One region of the Paenibacillus sp. LjRoot153 genome, then DNA from elsewhere that is predicted to be linked to it. Evidence: predicted binding sites of a transcription regulator. Region 1 holds the regulator's gene; the other holds the start of a gene.

What was found. The regulator LexA, encoded in region 1, represses DNA repair genes until DNA is damaged. The targets are predictions, from matches to a motif close to CGAACATATGTTCG.
Region 2: ACSQ8P_RS18240 (YolD-like family protein) is a predicted target of LexA. The motif match lies at 3,805-3,818, and genes of this name have one in related genera.

The regions. Positions count from the first base shown of each region.
Region 1 covers NZ_CAXUQH020000001.1:4,826,300-4,834,681, reverse strand. Annotated here, with positions in the region: gene glnA (type I glutamate--ammonia ligase) at 1-305, shown strand, start outside; gene ACSQ8P_RS20945 (aminopeptidase) at 398-1,636, shown strand; gene lexA (transcriptional repressor LexA) at 1,705-2,322, opposite strand; gene ACSQ8P_RS20935 (LysM peptidoglycan-binding domain-containing protein) at 2,473-2,868, shown strand; gene ACSQ8P_RS20930 (DUF896 domain-containing protein) at 3,013-3,198, shown strand; gene ACSQ8P_RS20925 (HAD family hydrolase) at 3,240-4,034, shown strand; gene ACSQ8P_RS20920 (1,2-dihydroxy-3-keto-5-methylthiopentene dioxygenase) at 4,123-4,662, opposite strand; gene metH (methionine synthase) at 4,878-8,315, shown strand.
Region 2 covers NZ_CAXUQH020000001.1:4,254,464-4,262,845, forward strand. Annotated here, with positions in the region: gene ACSQ8P_RS18220 (AraC family transcriptional regulator) at 1-797, shown strand, start outside; gene ACSQ8P_RS18225 (hypothetical protein) at 981-1,865, opposite strand; gene ACSQ8P_RS18230 (hypothetical protein) at 2,155-2,298, shown strand; gene ACSQ8P_RS18235 (class I SAM-dependent methyltransferase) at 2,745-3,353, opposite strand; gene ACSQ8P_RS18240 (YolD-like family protein) at 3,468-3,719, opposite strand; gene ACSQ8P_RS18245 (GerAB/ArcD/ProY family transporter) at 3,957-5,042, opposite strand; gene ACSQ8P_RS18250 (hypothetical protein) at 5,078-5,311, opposite strand; gene ACSQ8P_RS18255 (Ger(x)C family spore germination protein) at 5,317-6,486, opposite strand; gene ACSQ8P_RS18260 (spore germination protein) at 6,535-8,103, opposite strand; gene ACSQ8P_RS18265 (GerAB/ArcD/ProY family transporter) at 8,122-8,382, opposite strand, start outside.

The DNA of each region.
Region 1 (8,382 bases):
ACCTAGCTTTGGCAGTTATGTTAGCAGCTGGTTTGGATGGCATTAAGAACAAAATGCAGCTTCCTCCGCCAACAGATCGCAACATTTATGTGATGACGGAAGAAGAGCGTGAGAGCGAAGGTATTCCAAGCTTGCCGCTTAACTTGAAACAAGCATTAGACGAATTACTTCGTGATGATGTTGTTTGCGACACGCTAGGTGAGCATGCTCTTGCTCATTTCTATGAGTTGAAAGAAATTGAGTGGGACATGTACCGTACACAAGTTCACCAATGGGAAAGAGATCAATATCTATCCCTGTACTAGGTTTTGATTCATACAATTAGATAATTAGAGCCCGTCAGCCTCGTTTATGAGAGCCTGATGGGCTTTTTAATGCGAAGGAGAAGAATTGAACTATGGACAATTTCAATCGAAATTTAGAAAAGTATGCAGAGTTAGTGATTCGAATAGGGGTTAACTTGAATAAAGGTCAAGATTTGCTGGTTGAAGCTCCCATTGAAACATTGGATTTAACGAGATTAATCGTTCAGAAAGCGTATGAGGCTGGCGCAAATTTTGTCCATGTGCATTGGCAGGATGATGTCGTTACTCGGAATAAATTTGATTATGGTCAAGAAGATTCAATGGACTACTACCCGGAGTGGTATACGACGATGCTCGAACGCTTTGTTGAAAACGGAGGAGCCTTATTGAACATTAAGGTACCGAATCCGAATTTGTACGATGGTATTGATGCTAGTTTAATTTCGCGGGCATCGAAAGCCGCTTCAACGGCAAGAGCCAAGTATCAGCAATATGTGCGTACAGGTGAGTTTAGCTGGTGTTTAATTAAAGCACCAACAGAAGCTTGGGCTTCGATTGTCTATGCGGATCTGCCGGAGGAGCAGCGTATTCCTGCGATGTGGGATGCCATTTTCCAAGTCAACCGTGTTTATGAAGAGAATCCCGTAGCAGCTTGGCAGTCACATTTGGATACGCTGAGTGCAACGCATAGTTTATTGAATGAAAGAAGCTATAAAGCTCTGCGTTATCGAGCAACAGGTACGGATTTGCGTGTCGAACTGCCGGAAGGACATATTTGGCTGGGCGGGGATAATGAGAATGCTCGGGGTATCCGGTATGTAGCGAATATGCCGACGGAAGAAGTGTTCACCATACCAAACCGAACAGGTGTTAGTGGTAAGGTAGCGAGTACAATGCCTTTGAATATTAATGGCGCATTAGTTGATCGGTTTACCTTCACGTTCGAAGCGGGTAAGGTTGTGGACTTCCAAGCAGAGGTTGGTTATGACCATTTGGCACGTTTACTGGATATGGATGAAGGGGCGCGTTATTTAGGTGAGGTTGCACTCGTGCCGTTCGATTCTCCGATTTCCAATTTAAATCGTATTTTCTACAATACGGGCATTGATGAGAATGCATCCTGTCATTTAGCGTTGGGTAGCTGTTATCCGATTAATTTGAAGGATGGTACCAAGTTGTCGAATGCTGAGTTGATGGCTCGAGGAGGGAATAGCTCCTTGATTCATGTGGACTTCATGATTGGTTCTGCGGAGCTTGAAATCGATGGGGAACTAGCTGATGGCACGATTGAACCGATCTTCCGTGCGGGGAACTGGGTATTGACGTTTTAAATGTGAAAAGCAAGGCTCTCAAGTGTAAGTTCACTTTGGGAGCCTTGCTTTTTTGGTATCTACCGTCTTTACATATCCCGGAATAAGCCAATTACCCGTCCAAGGATAGTTACATTCTTCAATAGAATGGGTTGCAAAGCGGAATTCTCCGGTTGAAGGCGAATGTGATCCTTCTCCTTATAGAAACGCTTTACAGTAGCTTCATCATCTTCCGTCATCGCGACAACGATATCGCCGTTATTCGCCGTTTGCTGCTGTTTAACGATGACATAGTCGCCATTATAAATACCAGCTTCAATCATACTGTCACCCATAATGCTAAGCATGAACACGTTGTTGTCACCAACCATACTTGAAGGAAGAGGGAAATAATCTTCGATATTCTCAGTGGCCGTGATAGGAACACCAGCCGTTACTTTACCAACAAGGGGAACACGAGCGACGGATACAGCGAATTGGGATTCGGCACCATCAAGCCCTAGAATTTCAATTGCACGCGGTTTGGTAGGATCTCGACGAATCATGCCTTTTTTCTCAAGACGTTCCAAATGGCCATGTACGGTAGAACTGGAAGCTAGTCCAACAGCTTCGCCGATTTCTCGAACGGAAGGCGGGTAGCCTTTATCTTTCACTTCGTTCTTAATGAATTCCATTATTGCTTGTTGACGCTGCGAAATTTTACTCATAAGATATCACTCCAATACTGGGAATCATTACCCAAAGTATAACATAGAACCCGAGTTCGTACAAACATAAGTTCGAGAAATGATTGACTCAAACATGTGTTCGTGTTATTCTGATATCAGAACAAATGTTTGGGGGATGATTTTATGTATATGGCTTATTCACAATCGAATGGAAGAACAACACTTCAAGGTACTGCTCATGCATCCAAAGGGATGACGATTAAACGGGGTTATGCGAAGCTACTACTTCGTTTCTTAGTGATAGCAGTAATTCTTGGAACTGTGTTTTCGTTTGGTGCGATCGTACAAGCCTATGCAGGTGAGGGGACTGTTACCGTGTCAACACCGATCACTTCCGTGCAACCGTCAGCGAAATCTAACCAACACGAGAAGATTGTTATTCAAAGTGGTGATACGCTTTGGGGGATCGCAGACACTCACAAAAAGAAGGGTGAGAACACACGTTCTTACGTCGAGAAATTAAAAGCTTTCAATCACTTAACGAGCAGTTCATTACAAGAGGGGCAAGTTCTATTACTTCCTTAATGATCTAATATAAGTTTCACTATATAGATGTTTGTTCGAGACATAGCCGTCAGTTGCTATGTCTCTTTGCGTTGTATCCTTGACAATCCTAATCGGGGATGGCAAAGTAGTACTCATATTGAAATTTTGACTGGGAGGATTACAATGAGTGACAGCATGGATAAGACGATTGAGCGAATCAATGAACTTGCTCGAAAGGCGAAGACAGTTGGCCTAACAGATACAGAGATCGATGAGCGAAATGAGCTAAGGAAAATCTATATTAATGCATTCAGGGGTAACCTGAAGGTCCAACTAGATTCCATTAAGTTTACTGACGAAGAGAAATAAGCCTACTACAATAGATACTACATTCAAAGGGGAAATGAATGATGACGTTGAAAGCTGTGCTATTTGATTTGGATGATACGCTGTTATGGGATGATCGTAGTGTGGAGGAAGCTTTTGCTGCCACATGTGCAGAAGCGGCGAAGCAAGTCAATGGCTTGAACCCAGTGGAATTAGAAGCATCTGTTCGTAAAGAAGCTAGGAGTTTATATGAATCCTTTGAGACGTTCCCATTTACCAAAATGATTGGGATTAACCCGTTTGAAGGACTATGGGCTAACTTCACGCAAGGCGAGGACGAAAACTTCCGCAAGTTAGAGAAGCTAGCTCCTGGCTATCGCACAGAATCTTGGACTAGAGGGCTTGCAGGATTAGGGATTGAAGATCGTGAGTTGGGGTACAAGCTGGGTGAATTGTTTGCAGCTGAGCGCCGCAGTCGTCCCTATGTATATGAAGAAACCTTCCGCGTACTAGATGCGTTGAAAGGGAATTACAAGCTACTTCTTTTAACAAATGGTTCACCTGACTTACAAAAAGAGAAATTAGCAGGGGTTCCTGAGATTGCTTCATACTTTGATCACATCGTGATTTCTGGTGAGTTTGGTCAAGGGAAGCCTGCAGCAGCTATCTTCAATTATGCATTGGGTCTACTTGAGATTAATGCGGAGGAAGGCATCATGATCGGGGACAAACTGACGACAGATATTTTGGGGTCAGGAAGCATTGGTATGCGTAACATTTGGATTAATCATCACGGGCTTCAAAGTGGCGATGAAATAGTACCCGCCTATGAAGTGACGCGTCTTCAAGATATTTTACCGATCATCAGTAACGGTTAATTTCGTGTAAAAATAAAGCCCAACAGCTACTTTAGACGCAATGTCTGAAGTGCTATTGGGCTTTATTAGGTTACAGTAAACTTTTGGATTAAGCTTTGGTAAACTCAGGATCATCAATATTGTAAGCAACCCAGCCATCTTTTTCGATGAAGAGACGAACAGCGACGATTTCACGGTTATCCATCAAGGTAAAGAAGTGATTCGTGTTCTCTGGAACAGAGATCACATCACCTGGCTCAAGTTCAACATCGAAGTAGCCAAGTTCTTCGGATTTAATGATAAAAATCCCTTTTCCAGAAACGATAGCGCGGATTTCATCTTCGGTATGCGTGTGCACTTGTTCGAATTTTTTCAGAAGTTCTTCAATATTCGGAGTTGCATCAGATAGGGAGATGACATCCCAAATTTCATAACCGCGTCTAGCAGCTAGATCTTTAATTTCAGCTTCATATGTGGAAATGATTTCAGCTTTTTCTTCATCGTTAAGGATGAATTTCTCGCGAAGTGCTACAGGAAGTTTGTTCGCATCCCAATGCTCGTATACGACTTCTTGACTATCTAAGAAGGCTTTAACTTCCGCTTCGCCTTCGATACGTTCATTGGTATTGCGGATTCTAATTTGTGCCATGTTATATCCCTCTTTCATAAATAAATATATACATATTATAGTGGATATCAAGCTAACTGTCGATGGAAGGAAATAAGTTTTTCCGATAAAACCCATAGGAATTTATGATATTTCAAAATCTTTTCATAGAAGCCGTATTCTGTTACACTAAATCTTAACATAATTTGTCGTTTTTTTTAATTCTGTGTTAGGAAAAGTTGAAAGGGAGTCTTGCCATGAAGAAACCACCGATTCAAGAACAGCTTAAGAAGAAGATTATGATCCTAGATGGTGCAATGGGCACGATGATTCAGCAAGAGGATTTGACTGCTGATGATTTCGGAAGTGATGACCTGGACGGGTGTAATGAGATTCTATGTGTGACACGCCCAGATGTTATTCAAAAAATTCATGAAGCTTATTTCGCCGCTGGCGCTGATATGATAGAAACGAACACGTTCGGAACGACGAGTGTCGTACTTGCGGAATATGATTTACAAGACCGTCATCGGGAGCTCAACATTGCTGCTGCGAAATTGGCGATTGCTGCCGCTGAGAAGTATTCGACACCGGAATGGCCGCGTTACGTTGTTGGTGCTATGGGACCAACGACCAAGACATTATCCGTAACAGGTGGCGTGACGTTTGAACAATTGGAAGAAAGCTACTACCAACAGGCGCTTGCGCTTGTCGAAACAGGCGTCGATGCCATGCTTCTGGAGACATCTCAAGATACACTGAACGTGAAAGCGGGCAGTATAGGGATTCGCAGAGCTTTTGAAACATTAGGTGTAGAGCTTCCAATCATGATCTCGGGTACGATTGAACCGATGGGTACAACGCTAGCCGGACAAAATATTGAATCCTTTTATATTTCCCTTGAGCATTTGAAGCCAATTTCGATGGGCTTGAATTGTGCGACAGGACCTGAATTTATGCGGGATCATATTCGTACACTTTCTGGTATTGCTGATACAGCAATCAGTTGTTATCCCAATGCAGGGTTGCCGGATGAGAACGGTCATTATCATGAGTCTCCCGAATCTTTGGCGAAAAAGATGGCTGGCTTTGCTGAGCAAGGTTGGCTCAATATTGCCGGTGGTTGCTGTGGAACGACGCCTGATCACATTCGGGCAATGGCAGAAACGCTTGCGAACTATAAACCAAGAGCTGAATATGGTACTCATCCACCTGCGATTTCAGGTATTGAGACTGTTTATATTGAGCCGGAAAATCGACCAATCATGGTTGGAGAACGGACGAATATCTCCGGATCCAGAAAGTTTAAGCGTCTGATTAAAGAAGGTAAATTTGAAGAGGGCTCGGAAATCGCTCGTAATCAGGTGAAAAATGGCGCTCATGTTATCGACATTAATCTACAAGATACGGATATTGATGAAGCTTATGCGGTAGAAGAATTCATGCAAGAAGTTGTGAAAAAGGTCAAAGTTCCTTTAATGATCGACTCGACTTATGATCACATTATCGAGCTTGGGCTCAAATATTCACAAGGTAAGGCGATTATTAACTCGATTAACTTAGAGGATGGCGAGACGAAATTCGAAGGGATTTTACCTCTGATTCATCGGTATGGGGCATCGGTCGTTTGTATTCTAATTGACGAGCGTGGGCAGGCGGTTTCGCGTCAAGCCAAAATCGAAGTAGCTACTCGTTCGTATGAGCTTCTTACTGGCAAGTATGGCATGAACCCAGAGGATATCATTTTTGATCCGAATATGTTCCCAGTTGGGTCAGGGGATCCGCAGTACATTGGCTCTGCCGTGGAAACTATTGAGGGGATCAAGCTGATCAAAGAGAAGTATCCTCTCGCAAAAACGATTCTAGGACTAAGTAACATCTCATTCGGTTTACCGGATGCGGGTCGTGAGGTTCTGAACTCTGTTTATTTGTACCATTGTACGAAGGCAGGACTTGATTATGCCATTGTCAATACGGAGAAGCTAGAACGGTATGCATCGATTCCTGATACAGAGCGTCAACTAGCAGAGGAACTTATTTATAATACGAATGATGATACCTTGGCGAAGTTCGTTGCCCATTTCCGTGAGAAGAAAGTTGAGAAGAAGGAGAAGATTTCGAATCTATCTCTAGAAGAGAGACTGGGCTCTTATGTTGTTGAAGGCACGAAGGAAGGTTTAATCCCTGATTTGGAGATTGCACTTCAAACCTATTCCCCGCTAGAGGTCATCAATGGGCCGCTAATGAAGGGAATGGAGGAAGTTGGCCGTCTCTTCAATGGCAACGAACTCATCGTTGCTGAGGTACTTCAAAGCGCTGAGGTAATGAAAGCCTCCGTTAATTACTTGGAACCGTTCATGGAGAAATCCGAGACTGCAGTCAAGGGTAAAATTATTTTGGCAACGGTAAAAGGGGACGTACACGATATTGGTAAAAATCTCGTTGAAATCATCCTTTCCAATAATGGCTACAAAATTGTCAATCTGGGAATCAAGGTACCGCCGGAGCAGATCATTGAAGCTTATCGTAAGGAGAAAGCTGATGCGATCGGGCTATCTGGATTGCTTGTTAAATCCGCGCAACAGATGGTTATTACAGCGCAGGATTTACGGACTGCAGGTGTGGATGTACCGATTCTCGTTGGTGGTGCTGCGCTTACTCGGAAATTCACCAAGACGCGTATTCAACCGGAGTATGAGGGTGTTGTTCTCTATGCGAAGGATGCGATGGATGGTTTGGATATCGCGAACAAGCTGAGTGACCCTGAGCAGCGTAAACGTTTGATTCAAGAGCTTCGTGAAAGCCTAGAATCCGATGTCATGGATACTGGAAGAAAAGAAGAGAAGCTGCCACAGCTTACGCGTGTGAGTTCTTCAGCAGTTTCTAAGGATCTGCCAGTTCAGGTACCACAAGATACCGATCGTCATATTTTACGGGATTACCCGATTAGTCATTTGATGCCTTATGTGAACATGCAGATGCTGTTAGGTCATCACCTTGGTTTGAAGGGCAAAGTAGAGCAACTACTGAGTGATAAGGATTCCAAAGCACTACAGTTGAAGGACACGGTAGATTCAATCCTTCATGCTGCGCAGCATAACGGTATCATTAAGGCTCACGGCATGTATCGTTTCTTCCCAGCACAATCGAATGGGAATGATGTGATCGTGTATGATCCTGCGGATACAAGCAAGGTGCTTGAGACATTTACGTTCCCGCGTCAAGATAAAGAGCCGTACCTGTGCTTGGCCGATTATTTGAAATCCGTCCAGAGCGGCGAAATGGACTATGTAGGATTCCTACTCGTGACAGCTGGACATGATATTAATGAATTGGCAAAAGAATGGCGTGACAAAGGGGATTATTTGAAATCCCATGCGTTACAAGCGACAGCGCTTGAAGTAGCGGAAGGCTTTGCTGAGCGTGTTCATCACATTATGCGCGATGTTGTTGGTATTGCAGACCGTGTCGATATGACGATGCAAGAAAGATTTGGAGCCAAATATATCGGACAACGCTTCTCATTCGGTTACCCAGCTTGCCCTAATCTCGAAGATCAAGCGAAGCTGTTCAATTTGCTGAAGCCTGAGGATATCGGCGTTGAGCTGACCGAGTCGTTCATGATGGAGCCGGAAGCTTCCGTATCCGCGATTGTATTTGCACATAAAGAAGCACGTTATTTTAACGTAGGATAAGTTTAAGTTTGCGAGAGCGAGGCAGCTAGTGGGAACGATCATGTTCCGCGGCATCCTCGCTTTCCGT
Region 2 (8,382 bases), 570 kb from region 1:
ATGCGCACGAGCATCTCCAACTTTGCTATATGCTGTCTGGCAGTTGTCTACATTGGGTGGCCGGTCAGCAATATGTGCTCACAAAAGGTGATCTATTCTCGATCCCCCCCTATCAGGAGCATCGCTTGGAGCTCCGTGAATCGATGGATTTCGTTATGATCCAGGTAGACTTTATGCCCCATGCCCTCAATGGCAGCCTTCGCGATTTGGCGCATATGGAGACCTTTGTTGATTTTGCATATATTAGGCCTCTTATTACCGACGCGGACTTGCTGCCCAAAATGACACTTCCTCCTCCTACGCAAACGGTGGTTGAAAGCCTTCTCCATGTCATTCTCGCCGAATGGGAGTCTCAAGAAGAAGGTTACCGGCTGGCGATTAAAGCCGAACTGCTCAGACTTCTCGTCATTACTGTCAGACAATATAAGCGGTTTATCCATTTGCAAAGTCATCAGGATAGCCACAGAGTAGCCTTGCATAGAAAAGCTTTCTATGAGGCAATTCATTATATGGAGTCGCATTTCCATGAGGAGCTTCATTTGGAAGATGTAGCAGCCAAAGCGTTGATGGCCCCTTCGTATTTCAGTCATATGTTGAAGCTAGTTAGAGGCAAAACTTATATCGAGCTCTTAACGGACATTCGCATACAGTCAGCGATGGCGCTGCTCAAAGATACCGATTTGAATGTGACTGAAATTGCTGCACAGGTCGGTTATAATCACATCAGCCATTTCAATCGAACCTTTAAAAAGCATACAGGCATCACGCCCGGAGATTACCGGAAACATCAAACGTAAACGAAAGTAACCATATTGCAACGTAAAAGACCGCCATTTTTGGCGGTCTTTTACATGTTAATAATTTGAATTGCTGACGATTACCCTATGGAAAAGGTTGCCGTTCAAATGAAAACGGCTGCCTTCCTTGTTTGTTCAGCTCTCGTTCCTACAAAAAGAGAAGCTGCCGCGAGGGAATCTCTTTTAAAGAGACGTATTGGAGTTTCGAGGAATAGCATTTTTCTTTAAAAACTTTACAGTTAAACGGATAACATTTTGGGTTTCTTTCTGTTTCACTAATGCTTTGATCACTTCGGGTATGTTTTCTAAAATTTCAAAATGACGCACTTTTTGAATCACTTCTACTATCTTTCCCGATCCACATTTCTGAAAGTCATACCCTATAGTGTTAATAAATGCGATTAACATTAAATGAAGTACCACAATACGATCCCAACGCAATCTGTCTTCAAGTCGATTCATACCATTGAAAAATTCAGAAAGGGAAGTGAAATCTTTCAACCTTGTATCAAATTCTTCCAACGTAATAACTTTCCCATCATCTACGAATCTATCACACATACTACGTAAATGATCACTATAAAAATGATCATACTTACTATTGTAGGGAACACCATCAAATAATCTGACGTCCGTGCAAATCCAATGTAGGGCTTTTAGAAACATTAAGAACTCAATGTCTTTTCTGTTTCCAATCTGTGAGTCGATGTAAATTGCTTCATTTTCAAACATTCGAACGATCGTTAATACACGAAGGAAGCGGTACATTGTTGATTTATGATAATAGGATTCATTAGCCAACCATCCCTTTTCTTCATTTTCATATAAATTTAATAAACGATAATGCAGTTCAGTTGCTGCTTCTAAAACCCTTCCCTGATAACTACCGATTAACTCACGTAATTTCTTCTTTTGCTCATAGCTGTACTCTTTCTTTAATTTATAGGAAAGAGATCTGTTGTCATAGAAAGATTTCAAAGAGGTGCTGAAAAGCGATCCTAAAATGGTTGTAATAAGTGCTACGATAGCTGACACAATTGCAGCCTGCAAAGTAGGATTTAAACTCATAAAATAGTTGTACAATTCACAACCACCGCATTTCCATTTTATGTATTTAAAAATGAGCCAGAAAAGATTCGAATTTACCTTTCTCCATCATCATATGATATCGTTTGTTTGCATCAGTACTAAATTGTGGCTTGGATTGTGCCTTATTGAGGCACCTCTTTTATTAACTATCGTCCCATGTTAGTTTCCTATAGATGGATTATTATCAGTATTCACCGAATAACATTCTCTTAAGGGAATGGATAACAAACCGGATATAGGAGATCCTATCCCCTAATCTCAGGAAGGGGTGGACAAAGTGGAGGATGAAACAACAATTCCTCAAGAGCAAGAGTCTGCACGCATGGCAGAATATGAGTTTAATCACGATTACGATCTGATACGTGCCTATGCCGAACAATTGAATGGTGAGGTCGAATCTGGAGAAGATTAACCGCTCGACTTGATGATGGGTGCCATAGGTTACTGCGGCATTTTTGTTTGTTTACAACAATAATTTACCAGTAGCAAAAGAGAATGCTCTCATGGACGCAAAAAAAGTGGCCAAGATTGGATTCCAAGCTCTTATGAAAAGAAAAATGTTCGTTGTTCCAGGCTTCCAAAACTGGTTGCTGGCTCAAGCTCCCCGCCTCTTTCCCAGAATTCATATAATGTCAATAACAATCTTGAATGAAAACATGGAGCAGATGCCGCGGCAATCTGCTCCATGTATATTTCTAATCTAAATTACAATGTAAACTCTTGTGCTGGACCTTTGTTATCTTTTCTCCTGATCTCATGATACTGATCGTTTGTATATTCCTTAATAACTTTTCTCCAACACTACAGTCAATCTGTCACTTCCTAACACAGCAATTTTGATAATGTTTAACGCTACATTTAATGCTTATTTGGTGTTGCCCACACCAGATGAATAGTGTTATAAATGTATCTTTCTACACGGTGAACACGTACTTTTGATTTCTCAAGAATATCCATGATATCCCGGTCCAAATGACATCCCACTAATCGATTGAACAAAGGCTCCATTAACTTTTGAGTTCTATTCATCCATCGGTTCGAACTAAGGCCATGCTCCAATAACAGTATTTGACCATCTGGTTTGCAAAAGGTGTTAAGTGAATCCAATAATTGAATAGGATTGTCATAGCCGCAAAAGGATAATGTGGATACGATTGTATCAAATGAATTCTCGGGAAAGGAGAGTAATTCAATATCCGATTGCACGAACGTTGCCATAATTCCGCTCTCTGCGGCAGAAACTTTGGCTTTAGACAGCATCTCACTACTAAAGTCTACAGCTGTCACTTTCACATCTTTAGGGTAAAAATTGAAATTTGCTCCGGCCCCAACAGCGATCTCCAATACGTCCCCTTTTGCGCTTCCTAACAATGTGGATCGCCATTTTCGCTCAGATTGCTTCTTTCTTCTCTTCTCATATAGGTTAGATTGTTTATCGAATTTACGGATTAATTTCTCTTTGCTCACAATACACCTCCGTTATACGTATGAATCCACAAAAAATGGAGTACCTCCATAACCTATTTACCTTACCATAATCTAATCATAGTAAAAACAAAAAGCTTCATCTAACAGAGATAGTTAGTTGAAGCTTTCTGTATAGTTTATTGCAATTTCTGCACTGAGTAAATCATCAAGTGGAATCCAATCGATCCCATCTTCGTGAGATACCTTTAATCTTCTAAATTCCTGATCAATATTAGTAATTAGACCTGTAATCTGTCGGTCACCATTTTCATCATATATTCTCAAATTAATAAATTTCTGATCTTGAAGAGCTTCACTAAGAACTTTTGCTAATTTTTCATTCTCTCGATTTGCACTAAACTCCATTTTCTTCCACCTTCACGATTCCTTTATTGCGTCACGTCCATCAGGTATATTATCTCAATCCCCTACTTCGCTCTCCCTCTTCACAAAAACATATGTTCGCATATCATTGTAACCTTAATCTAAATGAAAAGACAACAATTATTTCTTCAAATCCTACCCTTTCGCATAATGAAGGCTGCCGAACTTTACTTCGGCAGCCTTCTTATTTCGTTTATTTAGCTCTCATTACCTGTTATATTACTCTCCCTTTCGAATGAGAGATAAACCAATCATACAAACAGGTAGTAGTAATCCAAATGTGAATGCATAGGGAAACCATATTTTTGATACGAAATTAAGGAAATAGCTTTCGTTGGGGTATGAAACGATGGATAACACAATCAAAATCATCCCAAAAGGGAAAAATAGGGGGCGAATTTCTTCCATTTTGATAACTTGAGCGAAACTAAGGACTGAAGCGTAGAAACAAATCGTAAGTTTAAAAAAGATCGTAATAAACCAGATCCCCGCCATTATAACTTCTAATCTTTCCAGAAATCGTCCAACACTAATCATTTTCGCTAAACTATAGCTTGGATACAAATTCCTTGCGGTAATACCTGCACCAAGAACAAGAATCGAGATCAAGGTTATCATAATCAATAATATTCCTGCGATCACCGTCCCCACAAAAAACGCTTTATTAGCTTTTTTTGCACAATTCACGAAAGGAATAACCATCAATAATACGATAAGTTCCATAAAGGGGGTCCCTGTAAAAGGTAAGCTCGCTTTGATGACAGGAATAATGCCTTCGCCGAGATAAGGTTTAAGTTGAATAAGCCGGAATTGCGGTGCCAGAAATAAAACCATAGCAAAAAAGAATATCATAACCCATGGAAAAAAAATCTCCCCGGTACGTGCAATAGTTTCAATACCATGCCTACTTGCCATAATAACAACTAAGAGAAAGATCATGAGTATAAATTGAAGCGGCGTATCTGGGAGAACCTGGGTTACTACAAAGTCGCCGATGTTCCGCAATACAAGCGCTGCAAGGAGGAAGAAGAAACAGAAATAAAGCAAAGAAACTATTTTACCTATCCAAATACCAAATATAGCTTCGCACATTTCTACCAATGTTTGGTTAGGAAATTGTCTTACCAATGCTTGATAGAGAAAGAGGGTCAGCAAACCAATACACACTGATAGAATAGCGGCTATCCATGCGTCTTGCTTCGCTTCCGCTGCGAGACCAGAGGGAGTTATTAATATGGAGCTTCCAACTGTGAATAGTATGACGAGAATGGTGAATTGTCGGATGCCAATTATACTTTTTCCCATATCTCTGTTATGCCTCCTCTCTTATTTACTCAATTTCACTGTAAAAACCCTAAAATGAAATCGCTGCAAGGTTGATAAACAAAGGTGATGAGATCTAAAGGATTGGGCAGCTTCATACGCATGCTCTGAGCAATGCTTAGTATTGTACCTAGCAATACTAAGAAACAAACGATAACGAATTCTTTATACAGCCTTTTTTTCATAAGCGATGGAAGCTCAAGCATCGCGATAGCTGCAGAGGCCAAAAGTATCCCTGTAATAGTCCACATTTAGATCATTCCTTTGTATTTTGTAACAGAGAATCACTTACGGTGCCAAGACGACGAATTTTCACTTCTGTTTTCACAAGTACAGGTAAGTCCGGAAATTGTTCCTTCCAACTTTCTTTGTTTTTATTCCAATATTTAGGGTCCGCTCGATATATCGCTTCACCAAAGCCAAATATATCGACGTTATATTTTTTCGCTTTTTGAATGGTGGCCTCCAGAATATGTTTCACTTCTTCTTGCGCCGTTTCTTCCAGTTTCTGAATAATTTCCGGATCAAGTAGATTGATCTTACACTGGACTTCACCCACATTCTGCTCGAGAAAAACATCAACATTGATTTGCGGTTTGCCGTTATCCACTTTGCCTTTCATTTTCGTTTTAGTTCGCACAACATCTACTGCTAAAACACCTCCTGTTGGGCAATCTATATGTCCGATCGTACTATTAACGTTGTTTATTAAATAATTGTAGCCTTTGCTTTCATTCTCATTAAGCCAACCGACAAGTTTGTCTTTTTTAAAAATCGCTAAACCCGCATATACCAAAAATGTAGGAGGATCTGTTCGATTCACATTACTCTTCTCATCACCTTTACTCGGATCCCCTTTGATTATAATACCAGTTAATACAGGATCTTTTCCCTCTGTTTGCAGATCGGAAATTAATTTGTCTAATTTTACTTTTACCGTAGGTGCCCAAACCTTTTCGGACATCTCTAACGTGGAAAACAATTTATTTGAGGGGATTTTCTCTATAGGCGTAAGTACATTTAATACATTCTCAGCCGTTGTTCCTCTGGCTACGACGATATAGAAATCAGATCGCATTTCATGATTTCTTGAAATCCCATCCAGAATCGGCGTAATCCCTTCTCTAGCCAATTCTTCACTAATCACAAGCATCCGAAGATGGGAAGAGTAAACCTTTCTTGGACTTTGTGTGGCAATTTTTCTTAAAGATTCAAAAATGGTTTTGGATGTAGCTTTAAAGGTGCTTACGGGTGTAGTTGTTCCAGATCCGCCCCTTTTTGAAGCCACTTCACCGGGGTTAACAATTTGAATCATCACCTGCACTTGATCATCTTTTTTATCAAAACCCATACCAACCGAAATGGCGAGGTCATTAAGCTCGCGTCGGCTCCAACATCCCGTGAGTAATCCAATCGTGACAAACAAGGCAACGAACACCATTACATATCTTCGCATTACCGATGACTCCTTTATCTATGGCGTGTTTTCAGGCTTATTCGAAGAGGCATTGTTTTCTCGAATGTTGTTTTTTTGACTAATGAGCCTAGGCCGTGTAGATAATGCCCATTGAGGCAAACGAAAAATGGTATCTTTCTGATCCGCTAAGATAAAAGGTGCCATTGGAGCCATGTACGGAATTCCGAAGGACCTTAGACTACTCAAATGGATAACGATAGCAATAAGCCCCACAGTTACACCAAATAACCCAAAAGAAGCCGCTACTAGCATTAATAGAAATCTCAAAATCCGAATCGTAATCCCCATATTGAAGGAAGGAATAACAAAATTGGAAATGGCAGTGATGGCCACTATGATAACCATCGCAGGAGACACCAAACCTGCTTCTACTGCGGCTTGACCGATTACTAATGCCCCTACAATTGAAACGGCTTGTCCGACAGTCTTCGGCAACCTCACACCGGCTTCTCGAAGGATTTCGAAAGTTATTTCCATGACAGCAGCTTCGATAAAAGCGGGGAAAGGAATCCCCTCTCTTTGAGCAGCTAAACTGATTAGTAAGGAGGAGGGCAGCAATTCTTGGTGAAAGGTGGTTATGGCAATATATAGGGATGGAGCCAATAAAGATATGAAAAAACATGCATAACGAAGCAATCGAAGAAGTGTTGCAAAATCCGCTCGTTGGTAATAATCTTCCGCAGATTGATAAAATTGAGTAAATAAGGCAGGTGCCATAAGCACAAAGGGAGTGCCATCGACAAGAATCGCAATACGCCCTTCCATTAACCCAGCGGCGACAACATCGGGGCGTTCCGTATTGTACAGGGTGGGGAACGGTGAATAAGTTTCGTCTTGGATCAGCTCTTCGACATTACCACTTTCAAATATCGCATCGATATCGATTCGTCCAAGTCGAATTCTTGCTTCCTGCACCAATTTGTCATTCACAATGCCATTCATATACATGATGGCTACTTCTGTTTTGCTCTTACGCCCGATTGTCATGGATTCCATCCATAGGTCGGGATCTTTTATTTTACGTCTGACGAGTGCGGCGTTAGTGCTTATTTGTTCTGTAAACCCTTCCCTTGGTCCTCTTACGACAGATTGCGTGGTCGGTTCTTCAACGGACCGATGCTCCCCGCCTTGTGTATTCGCCGCTAATCCCTGCCCCCACCCATTCAGTAAAATAACCGTTAACCCCGCCAAAATAGCTTGATTTAAGGTTTCAAAGTCAGGGATTTCGCGAACTTGACCGAGTGTACTCATTGAATTTCTTAAAGCATTAAGGGGGAACTCACTTAAATCAACTTTTAAATTTTCGGTAAGCAGAGCTTGAATAGAATTTGGATTAACCAGACCATTTATGTAAATAAATCCAATTTGTATCGAATCCGCTCCATTCAGATTAACGGTTTGCGTTATGACATCGTTACTATTTCCAAAGGTTTTCTTGACTCTGTCCATGTTAAGTTCAAGCGACAGCTCAAGTGATTCTGTTGAGAACGACGAATTATTCTGATCGGGTCTTGTTTCAACTGAGCGCTTCTTATTATTCCGAAAAATTTTCTCGATGAAATCCATGATAAATGAAATCCCCTCCTACTCAGTATTCTTATTCTTTGACATTGACTTTCGAATTGCTCCAACCCCTAGTATAAGTAATGGATACGCTAGCCCAATAGTGATCACATAGGGGATATAAGGTTTGCTATCAAATTCTGCCATATATGCAACATTGGGATAAACGACAAGTGAATAAACAACCAGAATCATTCCTAAAGGTAAAACAAGCGGGCGATAATCTTTTATATTCAATATTTGAGCTAGCCCTATAACAAAGCCATAAAAATAAAAAGTTGT